DNA from 4 places in the Citrobacter europaeus genome. Region 4 is predicted to be linked to each of the others. Evidence: predicted binding sites of a transcription regulator. Region 4 holds the regulator's gene; each other region holds the start of a gene.
The links. The regulator CRP, encoded in region 4, controls carbon source genes, mostly activating them, when cyclic AMP is high. The targets are predictions, from matches to a motif close to ATGTGANNNNNNTCACAT.
Positions count from the first base shown of each region.

Region 1: rbsD (D-ribose pyranase) is a predicted target of CRP. The motif match lies at 1,954-1,971, and genes of this name have one in related genera.
Region 2: cdd (cytidine deaminase) is a predicted target of CRP. The motif match lies at 2,654-2,671, and genes of this name have one in related genera.
Region 3: hpt (hypoxanthine phosphoribosyltransferase) is a predicted target of CRP. The motif match lies at 2,401-2,418, and genes of this name have one in related genera.

Region 1 covers NZ_CP148084.1:5,084,204-5,088,528, reverse strand. Annotated here, with positions in the region: gene kup (low affinity potassium transporter Kup) at 1-1,862, shown strand, start outside; gene rbsD (D-ribose pyranase) at 2,055-2,474, shown strand; gene rbsA (ribose ABC transporter ATP-binding protein RbsA) at 2,482-3,987, shown strand; gene rbsC (ribose ABC transporter permease) at 3,993-4,325, shown strand, end outside.
Region 2 covers NZ_CP148084.1:1,762,949-1,767,273, forward strand. Annotated here, with positions in the region: gene WHR59_RS08030 (NAD(P)-dependent oxidoreductase) at 1-346, opposite strand, end outside; gene WHR59_RS08035 (DUF2542 family protein) at 580-819, opposite strand; gene sanA (outer membrane permeability protein SanA) at 822-1,541, opposite strand; gene cdd (cytidine deaminase) at 1,711-2,595, opposite strand; gene WHR59_RS08050 (CidB/LrgB family autolysis modulator) at 2,744-3,439, opposite strand; gene WHR59_RS08055 (CidA/LrgA family protein) at 3,436-3,834, opposite strand; gene WHR59_RS08060 (LysR substrate-binding domain-containing protein) at 3,966-4,325, opposite strand, start outside.
Region 3 covers NZ_CP148084.1:4,149,117-4,153,441, reverse strand. Annotated here, with positions in the region: gene WHR59_RS19495 (glucose/quinate/shikimate family membrane-bound PQQ-dependent dehydrogenase) at 1-2,342, opposite strand, end outside; gene hpt (hypoxanthine phosphoribosyltransferase) at 2,546-3,082, shown strand; gene can (carbonate dehydratase) at 3,152-3,814, opposite strand; gene WHR59_RS19480 (ABC transporter ATP-binding protein) at 3,923-4,325, shown strand, end outside.
Region 4 covers NZ_CP148084.1:391,653-395,977, reverse strand. Annotated here, with positions in the region: gene WHR59_RS01830 (phosphoribulokinase) at 1-718, shown strand, start outside; gene WHR59_RS01825 (OsmC family protein) at 787-1,191, opposite strand; gene crp (cAMP-activated global transcriptional regulator CRP) at 1,500-2,132, shown strand; gene WHR59_RS01815 (YccS/YhfK family putative transporter) at 2,184-4,271, shown strand.

The DNA of each region.
Region 1 (4,325 bases), 440 kb from region 4:
CTGATAATAAACAATCATTGTCTGCGATTACCCTTGCGGCCATTGGGGTTGTCTACGGTGATATTGGTACCAGCCCACTTTATACGCTTCGTGAATGTTTGTCCGGCCAGTTTGGTTTTGGCGTTGAACGTGATGCCGTATTTGGCTTTCTCTCGCTGATTTTCTGGCTGCTTATCTTTGTTGTTTCCATTAAATACCTGACGTTTGTCATGCGCGCGGATAACGCCGGAGAAGGCGGGATCCTGACGCTGATGTCATTGGCCGGGCGCAATACCTCGGCGCGAACCACCTCCATGCTGGTGATTATGGGGTTGATTGGCGGCAGCTTCTTCTATGGAGAAGTGGTGATAACACCTGCCATCTCGGTGATGTCGGCGATTGAAGGTCTGGAGATAGTTGCCCCGCAACTGGACACCTGGATTGTTCCGCTCTCGATAATCGTGCTGACCCTGCTGTTTTTGATTCAAAAACACGGTACCGGCATGGTCGGTAAGCTGTTTGCGCCGATTATGCTGCTGTGGTTCCTGACGCTCGCGGTATTAGGTGTACGCAGTATTATTGGCAATCCGGAAGTGCTGCAGGCGCTCAATCCGTATTGGGCGGTGCATTTCTTCCTCGAATTCAAAACGTTGTCCTTTATAGCGCTGGGTGCGGTGGTGCTGTCGATCACCGGTGTTGAAGCGCTGTATGCAGATATGGGCCACTTCGGTAAGTTGCCGATTCGCCTGGCTTGGTTCTCCGTGGTATTACCTTCGCTGGTGCTGAACTATTTTGGTCAGGGGGCGTTGCTGTTAAAGCATCCTGAAGCGATCAAAAACCCGTTCTTCCTGCTGGCGCCGGACTGGGCGTTGATACCGCTTCTGATCCTCGCCGCGCTGGCAACGGTCATCGCTTCACAGGCAGTTATCTCTGGCGTCTTCTCGCTGACGCGTCAGGCCGTACGTCTGGGGTATTTGTCACCGATGCGTATCATTCACACTTCGGAAATGGAATCTGGCCAGATCTACATTCCTTTCGTTAACTGGATGCTCTATTTTGCGGTGGTTATCGTGATTGTGAGCTTTGAGCACTCCAGTAATCTGGCCGCTGCGTACGGAATTGCGGTGACGGGAACGATGGTGCTGACCTCAATTTTGTCGACCACCGTGGCGCGCAAAAACTGGCACTGGAATAAATACTTTGTCTTCCTGATCCTGGTGGCGTTCTTGTGCGTCGATATTCCGCTGTTCTCCGCGAACCTCGATAAACTGATTTCCGGCGGTTGGCTGCCTCTGACGCTGGGGCTGGTGATGTTCACCATCATGACCACCTGGAAAAGCGAGCGTTTCCGTCTGCTGCGTCGCATGCATGAGCACGGCAATTCTCTGGAGGCGATGATTGCCTCTCTGGAGAAATCTCCACCGGTACGCGTGCCGGGAACGGCGGTGTATATGTCTCGTGCATTGAACGTCATCCCGTTTGCGCTTCTGCATAACCTCAAACATAACAAGGTGCTGCATGAGCGCGTTATTCTGCTGACGCTGCGCACGGAAGATGCGCCCTATGTTCACAACGTGCGTAGGGTGCAGATTGAGCAATTATCGCCCACCTTCTGGCGCGTGGTGGCCAGCTACGGTTGGCGCGAAACGCCGAACGTTGAGGAAGTGTTCCATCGCTGCGGTCTGGAAGGTTTAAGCTGTAGAATGATGGAAACCTCTTTCTTCATGTCGCACGAGTCGTTGATTGTCGGCAAGCGGCCATGGTATCTGCGTCTGCGTGGCAAGCTGTATCTGCTGCTACAGCGCAACGCGCTGCGCGCGCCGGACCAGTTTGAAATCCCACCGAACCGGGTTATTGAGCTCGGTACTCAGGTCGAGATTTAATCTCATCGACGCCCTCTTTCATCGCGAAAGGGGGCGTTTTGTTTTGTCCCTCTCAGTTTTCATTTCATCGAATGATAATCCTTGCGAAACGTTTCGATGACGATCACATTTTCGTAACGTCACGGTGGTTTTCTGTCCACTCTTCACACTACACTTATCTTCAGCGAAACGTTTCGCTAGTGGGGAAAGAAAATGAAGAAAGGCACGGTACTCAACTCTGAAATTTCAACGGTGATCTCCCGTCTGGGGCATACCGATACGCTGGTGGTGTGTGATGCAGGTTTACCCATCCCGAACAGCACAACGCGTATTGATATGGCATTAACCCAGGGCGTACCTTCTTTTATGCAGGTACTGGATGTGGTTACACGTGAAATGCAGGTCGAGGCGGCCATTCTCGCGTCGGAAATTAAACAACATAATCCGCAACTCCACGAAACGTTGCTTAAGTTCATTGAGCAACTGCAACAACACCAGGGAAACACCATTGAAATTCGTTACACCACGCATGAACAATTCAAAAAACAAACCGCAGACAGTCAGGCGGTAATTCGCAGCGGAGAGTGTTCTCCGTATGCGAATATCATTCTCTGTGCTGGCGTCACGTTCTGAGGCCATCATGAACGCATTACTGCAACTCAAAGGGATCGATAAAGAGTTCCCGGGCGTAAAAGCGCTATCCGGCGCTGCGCTGAATGTCTATCCTGGCCGCGTAATGGCGCTGGTGGGTGAAAACGGCGCGGGCAAATCCACCATGATGAAAGTGCTGACCGGGATCTACACCCGTGATGCCGGCTCTTTATTATGGCTGGGGAAAGAGACCACCTTTAACGGCCCGAAATCCTCCCAGGAAGCCGGAATCGGTATCATCCACCAGGAGCTGAACCTGATCCCGCAACTCACTATCGCCGAGAACATTTTTCTTGGCCGCGAGTTTGTGAATCGCTTTGGCAAAATTGACTGGAAAAAGATGTACGCCGAAGCCGATTTGCTGCTCGCCAAACTCAATCTGCGCTTTAAAAGCGACAGGCTGGTCGGTGAGCTGTCGATTGGCGATCAGCAGATGGTCGAAATTGCCAAAGTGCTGAGCTTTGAATCGAAGGTCATCATTATGGATGAACCGACGGATGCGCTCACCGATACTGAAACTGAATCTCTGTTCCGCGTCATTCGCGAACTGAAATCCCAGGGACGCGGCATTGTCTATATTTCTCACCGCATGAAAGAGATTTTCGAGATTTGCGATGACGTGACCGTTTTTCGCGACGGGCAGTTTATTGCCGAGCGTGAAGTCGCCTCGCTTACCGAAGACTCGCTGATTGAAATGATGGTGGGACGTAAGCTGGAAGATCAGTACCCGCGCCTGGAAAAAGCGCCGGGTGATATTCGCCTGAAGGTCGATAACCTGTGTGGCCCTGGCGTAAATGATGTTTCGTTCACGCTGCGTAAAGGCGAGATCCTTGGCGTATCAGGGCTGATGGGAGCCGGACGTACCGAGCTGATGAAAGTGTTGTACGGCGCATTGCCACGCACCAGCGGCTACGTCACGCTTGATGGCCATGAGGTTGTCACCCGTTCGCCGCAGGATGGACTGGCAAACGGCATCGTCTATATTTCTGAAGACCGTAAACGCGATGGTTTAGTGCTGGGCATGTCGGTGAAAGAGAACATGTCATTGACCGCGCTGCGCTATTTCAGCCGCGCCGGTGGAAGCCTGAAGCATAAAGATGAGCAGCAGGCGGTAGGTGATTTTATTCGTCTGTTCAATGTTAAAACGCCGTCGATGGAACAGGCTATCGGCCTGCTCTCCGGCGGTAACCAGCAGAAAGTGGCCATTGCGCGCGGTCTCATGACTCGACCCAAAGTCCTGATCCTTGATGAACCAACGCGCGGCGTTGACGTTGGGGCCAAGAAAGAAATCTATCAGCTTATCAACCAGTTTAAGGCCGATGGGCTGAGCATCATTCTGGTCTCCTCTGAGATGCCAGAAGTATTGGGCATGAGCGATCGAATTATCGTTATGCATGAAGGGCATCTCGGCGGTGAGTTCACTCGCGAGCAGGCCACTCAGGAAGTATTAATGGCTGCCGCTGTGGGCAAGCTTAATCGCGTGAATCAGGAGTAAAAAAGATGACTACCCAGGCTGTTTCTGGTCGCCGTTATTTCACTAAAGCATGGCTTCTGGAGCAAAAGTCGCTCATCGCTCTGCTAGTGCTGATCGCGATTGTTTCTACCATGAGCCCTAACTTTTTTACCGTTAATAACCTGTTCAACATTCTCCAGCAAACGTCGGTGAACGCCATCATGGCCGTTGGCATGACGCTGGTTATCCTGACGTCGGGTATCGATCTGTCCGTCGGTTCCTTGCTGGCGCTTACCGGTGCGGTTGCAGCGTCCATTGTCGGTATTGAAGTCAATGCGCTGGTGGCTGTTGCTGCGGCCCTGGCGCTCGGCGCTGCCATT
Region 2 (4,325 bases), 1.4 Mb from region 4:
TTTTCATTGCAGTCTGCTGTTCAAAATCGGTAATAAAACGCTGCAGACGCGCAATATCAATAGGCTTATCAATTCCTGAGCGCGTGCATCCGCGCTGGCATAATTTTTCTGTCGGGCAAACCCGGGCGCACACCGCACCGAGCGCATTATTTTCGCGGATAGTTTCGGCGGCGCCTTTAAAATTACGAAAATAAATGGAGCGAATAAATTTCCCCGGGTCGGTTTGCGCCGGGCAATCCTGACTACAGGGAGCATCGTGACATAATAAACAGCGGGAAGCCTCTTTTATTGCTAATAATGGAGTAAAACCAGGCGTGAGCTCATCCAGATAATTTTGTAGTGGCATATTTTCTTCCTTAATGCTTGAGTAAATTAAGGCAAACCGTTAATAACAAAATATAAAAAGTGAAAGGCTATTCTTAAGGCTAAGCACTGCAGGAAGAGTATTCTGTGAAAGAATTCACAAATAGAAGATAGTTTGAGGGAAATGCTGGGGGACAGCATTAATCCCTTATATTGAAATGGTAACTATTATCAAAATATTAGCTATTCTCAAATGCTAATATAAAGGCAATATCCTTAACGATAAAAAACTAAGTAAATAACCATACCGAAGGATAAACATCCGCATCCGGCATAAACCAGTACATAAGACCAAAATTGCAGGGGCTCTTCATGGCGATAAGCGTAGACCGGTTCGCGCGCATTCTTCTTAATTTTATCTACGGCCCCGGAGCGCCAGCCTTTCCAGGCTTCGCGAAAACAAAATACGGGAATGAGCAGAAAGGCCAACACGACGAAAAGGGTTTGTACATCCATGCTTATTTTCCTTGTTTCTTTTGTAATTCGAGCAGTTGTTCAGGCGTAACCGCCGGATATCCCTGTGCGTCGTCCGGTACCTGATGCATGGTAGGGATAGGCACCAGTGGGCCTAAAAAGCGGGGTTCACGTTTAAAAATGTAGAGATCGGCAAGTGCGCCAAAACGGGCGCCAAATTCACGTACCCGCACGGTGAGCATATCCTTTGGCGAAGGTACGGCGTAGCACTGAGCCTGGATACCCATATGCAGCGCAATAAACAAGGCACGCTCGCAGTGGAAGCGCTGGGTAATAATGATGAAATCGTTGGTATCGAACACTTTGCGGGTACGCACGATGGAGTCAAGCGTCCGGAACCCGGCGTAATCAAGCACGATGTCTGCTGGATCGACGCCTGCGGCAATAAGATCCTTACGCATCGTCATGGGTTCGTTATAGTTTTGCTGCGCGTTGTCGCCGCTTAACAGCAGATAGTTTACCTTCCCGCTGTTATAGGCGTTCAATGCGCCCTGAATGCGGTAGCGATAATACTGATTGATGACGCCGGTGCGGTAATACTTCGCCGTGCCCAGAACCACACCAACCTGGCGGTAGGGTAAATCCTGCAATTCGTCGTAGATGTAGGGGGCTGTCTTCCAGCTCATCCACCGGTCGAGTCCAAGCACAGTCAAAAGCAGCAAGCCTACCAGGACTAACAGGCTGTAAAACACGCGCTTTAACATGCAGAAAACTCGTTATTTGGATGGAATTTCAATCAGGCTACTGTACCGGAAGACGTAGCGCAAGAAACAGCAATCTGATTGAGGGGATTTTCAGCAAAACGGTCATATTGAATGGTCGTCTTGCAGGCCGGACGGCGATATTGGCCGATCCGCCCTGCAGTACGAATTTTTACGCTAACAAAACGCGCTCAATATTATCGCAGCCTAACGCTTTCAGGGTGGCGGAGGTCGCATCCCACTGAATCAACGGCGCATCGGCTTTTTCAGCCAGCACGGCGCGTTGGATGTCCGGGTAGTCATAACCGTTCAAATTCAACAGGTTTAACGCGCCCTGCAGCGGCGGCAGGGTCGGATTGAAGGCGGCGTTCTCAGCATAGCTGCCGCTAAAAATTCGACCATCTTTGCATTCCAGCGCAACGCCGCTTGGGGATTTGCTGTACGGCATATGGCATCTGTTGGCAGCGGTAATTGCCGCCTGGGTCAACGCATCGCCCTGCAGCGCGAAGCCGTGATCCTGATCGTCCATCAGCAGCGTTTTGATCTCCAGATCTTTCGGTCCGAAGGCATCTGGCAGGTAATCGCGCAGCACGTGCGGCGCACGCCCCGGCAGATGAATGCGTAAGTCCAGTCCGCTGTTCAGTTCGTTCATAAACTGGCGACAGTGTCCGCACGGCGTGTAGTTGACGGTGATGGCGGCGAGCCCTTTTTCACCGCGCAACCAGGCGTGGCTGATGGCGCTTTGCTCGGCATGAACGGTTTGCTGCATGGTCGCGCCCAGGAACTCCATGTTCCCACCGAAGTACCAGTTACCGCTGATGCCGCGAGAAATTGCCCCAACGTTGAAATTGGACAGCGGGGTACGCGCGCAGGCCGCAGCCAGCGGCAGCAGAGCGAATGCCAGCGCGTCTTCGTCCAGTCCCGATTCGCGTTTCAGCAAAGAGACCTGCTCAGCAGTCAGCATGGCGGGGAAATGCACATCCGCCAGAACAGGCGCCAGGGCTGATTGCAAGTTATCCGCGAGTTGGGCAAAAGCAGTTTGAAAACGTGGATGCATGGCGATGCCTCATAACAATGTAATGGAATCGTAGTTTACGGGCCTGTTACGGCTTTATATGTGATCCAAATCTCATTGCGTGTGCAACTTATGAAACTTAAATGAAAAATGTGCAACGCATCGCAAATAAATTACCAAAAAATGAAGGTTAACCGACCACCGCCAGAATAATCGGGAACAGGAATGGGGCGACTAACGAGGTGATAATCCCGCAAATAACCAGCGCCAGAGAGCCAAACGCGCCTTCCTGGTAGTCCAGCTCCGCACAGCGAGCGGTGCCGAGGGCATGCGAAGCAGTGCCCATTGCCAGCCCACGTGCGGCTTTGGTGCGAATACGCATCGCATTAAGCAACGTATGTCCAAACACAGCTCCGAGGATACCGACAAAAATGACGCAAACGGCGCTGATAGCCGGAATACCGCCAATACTGCCTCCCACCGCCATAGCGATAGGCGTAGTGACCGATTTCGGCATGATAGACGCGGCAATTTGCGGCGATGCGCCCATTAACAGGGCGACTGTTGTACCCGTAACCATCGCCACGATGCTTCCCACAAAACAGATAGCGATGATTGATTTCCAGCGGGCGCGGATCTGGTGCAACTGTTCATATAACGGATAGGCCAGCGCGACCACGGCAGGTTGCAACAAATCGTTCAGCACCTCACTGCCTTTGAAATAATGATCGTAGGGAATACCGGTCAGCAGCAGAATGGGAATAATCACCACCATGGCGACCAGCAGCGGGTTCAATAGCGGCATTTTAAATCGTGCAGCCAGCTTACGTGCGCCGAAAAATACCGCCAGCGTCAGAGGTAACGACCACCATATATACGACATCATTCTTTAGACCCTTTTTGCCCAACGATTTTGCGCTCACCGTGCACAATGTGCGAACTCCAGCTCACCACCAGGAAAACGACCAGCGTACTGATGGTGCAGGACACCACCACCGGACCAAATTGTGCGCGGAGCAGATCAAAGTACTGCATGATCCCAACGCCAATTGGGACAAACAGCAGGGCCATATAACGAATCAGCACGTAGCAGCCAGGGTTAACCCATTTTGCTGGTAACACCTGCAAAGCCAGTAAAACAAACAGAATCAGCATGCCGATAATGCTGCCCGGAATGGTGATAGGAAGTAGTGACGCAAGAAAAATACCTGCATAGAGGCAGGCATAAATCAGGACGAATGCGCGCAAATATTGCCAGATAGTGTTCAGTGCTTTGCTCATAGTTGAAACCCTTGACGAGACTGATTCATCATACAATTAAACTTCAAAACGTGCTACCGATCACATCATGAATTCTAAGCATAGAGGAAATAGATATCTGGAACATCGGGCTATGGCCCTAACTATCCACGCTAAACCTGTGCCAGGTAATACAGAAAACGATTCAAAGCGGTAGTGGGCGTTTCATTGTTGCGCCAGAATACGCCTACGCTGCCTTTTTGTTCAATTTTCGGCAGATTCAGAATAGCCAACTGTCCCTGGGCGGCATAACGCTGCGCCAGGCGTAGAGAAAGAATAGAGATCATATCGCTACTTTGCAGCAGGTTGGTGCTGACGTTGATCGACGCCGATTCAATGATGTTTTCCGGCAGCATGACGCCGTTATCTACTAGCGCGTTATCAATGCTTATCCGGATGGGCGTTCCCGTCGGCCAGACAATCCAGCGCCAGTTAGCCAGATCGTGCCAGGTGAGTAGGGGATATTTTGCCAG
Region 3 (4,325 bases), 1.4 Mb from region 4:
TTCGTACCAAATGAGCCGTGGCCCCCAGCGGAAATCACCACATACTGCTTACCGTTCACTTCATAGGTCATCGGCGTTGCCTGACCACCGGCCGGCAGACGGCCCTGCCACAGTTTTTCACCGTTACTCATGTTGTACGCACGCAAATAGTTATCCGCCGTCGCAGCGATAAACAGCACGTTCCCCGCGGTGGAGATAGGTCCGCCCAGCATCGGCATCCCCATATTGAACGGCACCGGAACCGGCATTGGGAACGGCATGCTGTCTTGTGGCGTACCTATACGTTTTTTCCACACCACGTGATTGGTTTTCAGGTCCACCGCGGAGATATAACCCCATGCTGGCTGCTTACACGGCAGGCCAAATGGTGAAAGGAACGGATTGAGCGTTACGCCGAACGGTACGCCGTATTGCGGCTGAATACCGGACTCCGTGCCTGTACCTTTGGCGTCTTTTGGCGGTTCCATTGGGTTGCCGGGACCGCGTGGGATCAGCTTCGAAACAAACGGCAGCGCCATTGGGTTGGCAATGGCGACCTGACGGTTAGGATCAACAGAGATGCCGCCCCATTCGAACATGCCGAGATTACCCGGGAACACCAGTGTGCCCTGCTCTGAAGGTGGGGTAAAAATGCCCTCATAGCGCAACTGATGGAACATTACACGGCACACCAGCTGGTCAAACATGGTTGCGCCCCACATATCCGCGCCACTGAGATCTTTATGCGGACGGAAGCTGAGGTCGGAGAACGGCTGGGTTTTGCTGACATAATCACCTTTGGCTGCCCCTTGCGGCACCGGTTTTTCCGGGGCTGGCACCACCAGTTCACCATTACGGCGATCGAGCACAAAGATATTCCCGGTTTTTGCCGGGGCATAAATGACCGGAACTTTCTCTCCGTTGACGTTGATATCCGCCAGAGTTGGCTGCGCCGGTAAGTCCATATCCCACAGATCGTGGTGAACGGTCTGATAGCTCCAGGCCAATTTCCCGGTGGTGGCATTTAACGCCAGGATGGAGCTGGCATAACGTTCCTGCTCCGGTGTGCGGTTACCGCCCCAGATATCCGGCGTGGTGACGCCCATGGGCAGATATACCAGATCCAGCTTCGCGTCGTAGGCCGCAGGCGCCCAGGAGTTCGGCGAGTTAAAGGTGAAGGTATGTTCATCCGAAGGGATGAAATTAGGATCTTTGGCGCCTGGGTCGAACGCCCACAGCAGCTTACCGGTATTCACATCGAAGCCACGGATAACGCCGGAAGTTTCGCGGGTGGAGAAGTTATCAGTCACCGACCCGGCAATCACAATGGTTTTATCAGTGATGATGGGCGGTGATGTTGGCTCATACAGACCCGGCGTGGTATCCGGCATATTGGTCTGCAGATTCAAAATGCCTTTATTGGCGAAGGTTTCACACAGCTTGCCGGTCTCGGCATTCAATGCAAACAGTCGCCCATCATTGACCGGTAAAAGGATACGGCGCGGACAGTCGGCCATCACCTCTGCTGAAGCCGTATCCGGTCTGGCTTCATGATAGGAAACGCCGCGACAGGTTACGTGCTGGAAGCTGGTATTGGTATTAAGTTGAGGATCGAAATGCCACTTCTCTTTACCGCTGGCCGCGTCCAGGGCAAACAGTCGCTGGTGGGCGGTACACAGAAAAAGGGTATCGCCTACTTTTATGGGCGTAACTTCATTGGTGATTTCACCGGGATCGTTGGGTTGTTTTAAATCCCCGGTACGAAATACCCAGGCTTCTTTCAACTGATGAACGTTGTCTGCGTTGATTTGTTTCAACGGAGAGTAGCGTTGACCTTCCTGATTGCGACCGTAAGCCGGCCAGTCTTCATCGGCAACCGGAGAGATAGCCTCAGCCTCGGTGGCATCAGCACTCAGCATACCGTGAACCTCTTGTGGGTCGTTGAAGCCAGCCCAGGTCAGGATACCGCCGCTAATCAGCAGGGCCACCACCAGCCCCGCTACTGCGCCACTGGAAGGGATAATCAGGCGACGCCAGACGAAAGGCAGGATAAGCCAGATACCAAAGAAGACCAGGATGTCGCTACGCGGCGTCAGCGCCCAGAAATCAAAGCCGACCTCCCATACACCCCAAATCATGGTGGCGAGAAGCAGGGCGGCATACAGCCAAAGGGCAGAGCGTTTACTGCGCCATAACAGAAGCGCCACACCGAGCATGGCGAGGCCCGCGATCGGGTAATACCAGGAGCCGCCAATGGCGACGAGCCAGCCTCCGCCAATCAGGAGATACAGTCCACAAAGTGCCGCGAACACGGCGCTCAGGGTCACGATAATCCGTTGAGAACGTACGTTGTTATTTGCCATAAAAAATACCATCACATGTGTTATTTCTTTAATAGCAGTTAATTATAGGAGCTAAAACGCGTGACCATTGTCACATTATGAACTTTATCAACAGATGCCGCGTATGAATGCTTTTGCTGGTATACTGCGTGCCTTGCGCTTAGATGCTGGCTTATTAAAAGTAAGCATTAAGTGATTTGTTTTTAAATCATATGGTTAGAGATATGAAACATACTGTTGAAGTCATGATCCCGGAAGCGGAGATCAAAGCGCGTATTGCTGAACTGGGACGTCAAATTAACGAACGTTACAAGGACAGCGGCAGCGATATGGTGCTGGTTGGTCTGTTACGCGGCTCATTTATGTTTATGGCGGACCTGTGCCGTGAAGTGCATGTCTCCCACGAAGTCGATTTCATGACTGCATCCAGCTATGGCAGCGGCATGTCTACCACGCGCGATGTTAAAATCCTGAAAGACCTGGATGAAGACATTCGTGGCAAAGACGTGCTGATTGTTGAAGACATCATCGACTCCGGCAACACGCTATCCAAAGTGCGTGAGATTCTGAGCCTGCGCGAGCCGAAATCCCTGGCTATCTGTACGCTGCTGGACAAACCTTCCCGTCGCGAAGTGGATGTTCCGGTTGAGTTTATCGGATTCTCTATTCCAGATGAGTTTGTTGTCGGCTACGGCATTGACTATGCCCAGCGTTATCGCCATCTGCCGTACGTTGGCAAAGTGGTGCTGCTGGACGAGTAATGTCGGGAGCGCCTGGTGGCGCAGGTTTGTAGGCCGGGTAAGGCGTAGCCGCCTCCCGGCAATGTCACATTATTTATGGTTGATGTGTTTCTGACTAAGGTTAGACAACCCCTGGCGATAACGCTGCTCCAGCGTTTCGCGACTGGTGGCGGTGACGTCCAGATCGCGCAGCAGGCCATCATGAATACCGTAAGCCCAGCCGTGAATGGTAACTTTCTGACCGCGCTTCCAGGCTGAACGCATAATGGTTGAATGGCCCAGGTTATACACCTGCTCCATGACATTAAGTTCGCACAGGGTGTCCATGCGACGTTCCTGCGGCATTTCGCCCAGCAGTGAGCTGTGTTTAAACCAGATATCGCGAATATGCAGTAACCAGTTATCAATCAGCCCCTGTTCTTTATTTTCAATAGCCGCCTGGACGCCGCCGCATCCATAGTGGCCGCATATAATAATATGTTCCACTTCCAGCACATCCACCGCATACTGAACCACTGAGAGACAGTTCAGGTCGGTGTGAATAACCAGGTTGGCCACGTTACGGTGAACAAACAGTTCACCCGGTTCAAGACCGGTTAAACGCTCAGCGGGAACGCGGCTATCGGAACATCCAATCCATAGAAAACGCGGATTCTGCGCATGTGTCAGGGTTTCAAAAAATCCGGGATCTTCTTCTACCAGCATCTTTGACCATAGTGCATTGTTGCTGATGAGTGTATCTATGTCTTTCATGGAGTTGTACGACCCGAAGCCAGATAAATTCGATGGGCTAATATAGGGTAACTCCAGCATTAATTAAACTATATATAAAATGTCAGAACGTAAGGTAAGTAAAAAACCATGACCATTGCTCTGGAACTTCAACAACTTAAAAAAACCTATCCCGGTGGCGTTCAGGCGCTACGCGGCATAGATTTGCAAGTCGAAGCGGGTGATTTTTATGCGCTTTTAGGCCCTAACGGCGCAGGGAAGTCCACCACCATCGGGATAATCAGCTCGCTGGTGAATAAATCCTCCGGGCGGGTGAGCGTCTTCGGCTACGATCTTGAAAAAGATACGGTTAACGCTAAACGCCAGCTTGGGTTAGTACCTCAGGAGTTTAACTTTAACCCGTTTGAAACCGTGCAGCAGATCGTGGTCAACCAGGCGGGTTACTACGGCGTTGAGCATAAAGAGGCGGTCAAACGCAGCGAATTATATTTACAGCAGCTCGATTTATGGGAAAAACGTAACGAGCGCGCGC
Region 4 (4,325 bases):
AATGGACATGGCGATTCGCAAAGCGCGCGATGCCGGGCGGCATATCAGCTATTTCGGCCCCGAAGCTAATGACTTCGGTCTGCTGGAACAAACTTTCATCGAATACGGTCAGACGGGCAAAGGCCAGTCGCGAAAATATCTGCACACTTACGATGAGGCCGTACCGTGGAACCAGGTGCCAGGGACTTTCACGCCCTGGCAGCCGCTGCCTGAACCGACGGATGTCCTGTTTTATGAAGGACTGCACGGCGGCGTCGTCACCCCACAGCAAAACGTGGCCCAACATGTCGATCTGCTGGTTGGCGTGGTGCCGATCGTAAACCTGGAATGGATCCAGAAACTGACTCGCGATACCAGCGAGCGTGGACACTCGCGTGAAGCGGTGATGGACTCGGTGGTGCGATCAATGGACGATTACATCAATTACATCACGCCGCAGTTCTCCCGGACGCATATTAACTTCCAGCGCGTACCGACCGTCGATACCTCTAACCCCTTTGCCGCCAAGAGTATCCCGTCTCTGGATGAAAGCTTTGTCGTGATTCATTTTCGTAACCTGGAAGGGATCGACTTCCCGTGGCTACTGGCCATGCTGCAGGGCTCATTCATTTCCCACATCAATACATTGGTCGTGCCGGGCGGCAAGATGGGCCTGGCGATGGAATTGATTATGCTGCCGCTGGTCCAGCGACTGATGGAAGGCAAAAAGATAGGGTGAGGCGTGGAAAGTGCCCGATGGCGCTTCGCTTATCGGGCCTACGAATCAACATTATCCGGCGTCAGGGATTACGCGGCAACCACTTCATAGGAGTGGGTAATGTTCACCGCCTTTTCCAGCATCAGTGCCACGGAGCAATATTTTTCCGCTGAAAGGTCGACTGCGCGTGAGACTGATGCATCTTTCAGATCGTTACCCGTTACGATGAAATGCAGGTTGATGTGGGTAAACAGGCGCGGCGCTTCATCACGACGCTCTGAGGTCAGTTTCACTTCGCAGTTGGTCACATCCTGACGACCCTTTTGCAGGATCGATACCACATCAATTGCGCTACAACCGCCCGCCGCCATTAATACCATTTCCATCGGGCTCGGCGCTTTATCACCGGAGTTACCGTCCATCAGAATTTGGTGGCCAGAGGCGGACTCACCGAGGAAGGTTAACCCTTCAACCCACTTTACACGCGCTTGCATATTTCGTAACTCCAATGTTTCAATTTTCCTGACAGATTACGCGCACATAACAATTCTCGCAATGGAAGGCGACCTGCGTCATGCTGAAGCGAGACACCAGGAGACACACGGCGAAAGCTATGCTAAAACAGTCGGGATGCTACAGTAATACATTGACGTACTGCATGTATGCAGAGGACATCACATTACAGGCTGCAGTATATTTTTAGTAGCCCCCTTCCCAGGTAGCGGGAAGCACATTTTTGCAAACCCAGAGGCAGCGTCGTTTTCTGGCTCTGGAGACAGCTTATAACAGAGGATAACCGCGCATGGTGCTTGGCAAACCGCAAACAGACCCGACTCTCGAATGGTTCTTGTCTCATTGCCATATTCATAAGTACCCATCGAAGAGCACGCTGATTCACCAGGGTGAAAAAGCGGAAACGTTGTATTACATCGTTAAAGGCTCAGTGGCAGTGCTGATCAAAGATGAAGAAGGGAAAGAAATGATCCTTTCTTATCTGAATCAGGGCGATTTTATTGGTGAATTAGGCCTCTTCGAAGAAGGTCAGGAACGTAGCGCCTGGGTACGTGCCAAAACCGCATGTGAAGTCGCTGAAATTTCCTACAAAAAATTTCGCCAATTAATCCAGGTCAACCCGGATATTCTGATGCGCCTGTCTTCTCAGATGGCTCGTCGTCTGCAGGTCACGTCTGAAAAAGTCGGCAACCTCGCCTTCCTCGACGTAACTGGTCGTATCGCGCAGACTCTGCTGAATCTGGCGAAACAGCCTGATGCGATGACCCACCCGGACGGCATGCAGATTAAAATCACCCGTCAGGAAATCGGCCAGATCGTTGGCTGCTCCCGTGAGACCGTCGGCCGTATTCTGAAGATGCTGGAAGATCAGAACCTGATCTCCGCACACGGTAAGACTATCGTCGTCTACGGCACCCGTTAACCCCATCGAAGTGGCGCGTTACCCAGTAATGCGCCACTTTTGTTTGCACCGATGTGGCGAAGACTGATATACCACCCAGAGATCAACTACGCACTACGGCAGACGCTGGTGCTATGTTTACCTGTGGCTGTTGGTCTGATCATCGGTCAGCTTCATCTGGGCCTCCTCTTCTCCCTGGTCCCTGCCTGCTGCAACATTGCCGGTCTTGATACCCCGCATAAGCGCTTTTTCAAACGTTTAGCTATTGGCGCGTCTTTGTTTGCCGGATGCAGTTTGATCATGCAATTACTGCTGGCAAAAGATATACCACTGCCGCTTATCCTCACCGGCCTGACGCTAATTCTTGGTGTAACCGCCGAGTTGAGCCCTTTGCATGCGCGACTATTGCCTGCCTCACTTATCGCAGCGATTTTCACGCTAAGCCTGGCCGGCAACATGCCCGTCTGGGAGCCGCTGCTGATCTACGCGCTGGGCACGTTATGGTATGGCCTGTTCAACTGGTTCTGGTTTTGGATGTGGCGCGAACAGCCGCTCCGTGAATCGCTCAGCCTGTTGTATCGTGAATTAGCCGATTACTGTGAAACTAAGTACAGCATGCTGACCCAGCATGCCGACCCAGAAAAAGCGCTGCCTCCCCTGCTGGTTCGCCAACAAAAGGCAGTGGATCTGATTACCCAGTGTTATCAGCAAATGCATATGCTGTCGGCGCATCGCAACAACGATTACAAGCGCCTGCTGCGTGCCTTTCAGGAGGCGCTCGATTTACAAGAGCATATTTCCGTTAGCCTCCACCAGCCGGAAGAGGTGCAAAAGCTGGTCGAGCGTAGCCATGCGGAGCAGGTGATTCGCTGGAATGCGCGTACCGTAGCCGAACGCCTTCGGGTACTGGCCGATGATATTTTGTATCACCGTTTGCCGACCCGTTTCTCGATGGAAAAACAGATTGGCACACTGGAGAAAATCGCCAGGCAGCATCCGGACAACCCGGTGGGACAATTTTGCTACTGGCACTTTAGCCGTATTGCCCGCGTGCTACGCACCCAGCGCCCGTTGTATGCCCGTGACTTGATGGCTGACAAGCAGCGTCGGTTGCCGTTGATCCCAGCCCTGAAAAACTATCTGTCGTTGAAATCTCCAGCGCTGCGCAATGCCGGACGCATCTGCGTTATGTTGAGTATCGCCAGCCTGATGGGCAGCGCCTTACACCTGCCAAAGCCCTACTGGATTTTAATGACTATTCTGTTCGTCACGCAAAATGGCTACGGGGCGACCCGGGTACGCATCTTACATCGGTCGGTCGGTACGCTCGTTGGGCTGGTGATTGCCGGCGTCACGCTGCACTTTCATATTCCGGAAGGTTTCACGCTGGCAGCCATGCTGCTGATAACCCTGGTGAGCTATCTGATCATCCGTAAAAATTACGGCTGGGCTACCGTCGGCTTTACGGTCACGGCAGTTTACACCCTGCAACTGCTGACGCTGAACGGGGAACAGTTTATCGTGCCGCGGTTTGTCGATACGATCATTGGCTGCCTAATCGCCTTTGGCGGCACGCTCTGGCTGTGGCCACAGTGGCAGAGCGGTCTGTTGCGTAAGAACGCCCACGACGCGTTAGAAGCCGACCAGGAGGCCATTCGCCTGATCCTCAGCAACGATCCGCAGGCCACGCCGCTGGCGTATCAACGCATGCGGGTTAACCAGGCGCAGAACACGCTGTTCAACTCACTGAACCAGGCGATGCAGGAGCCAGGATTCAACTCGCACTACCTTGCGGACATGAAACTGTGGGTCACGCACAGCCAGTTCATCGTCGAACACATTAACGCGATGACCACGCTGGCAAGGGAACATACGATGCTGACGCCGGATTTGGCGCAGCGGTATCTGGAATCCTGTGAAATTGCGCTTCAGCGCTGTCAGCAGCGGCTGGAGTATGACGGACCGGGAAGCTCGGGCGATGTGAATATTCTCGAAGCGCCGGAGATGCTGTCCCACGGTCCGTTAAGCACTCTTGAGCAGCATCTGCAACGGGTTCTTGGGCATCTGAACACCATGCATACCATTTCGTCGGTAGCATGGCGTCAGCGACCGCACCACGGGATCTGGCTGAGCCGCCGACTACGGGACATGAAGGGTTAAAAGATTTGCCGGATGCGCTACGCTTATCCGGCCTACGAATCACACCTTACCCTG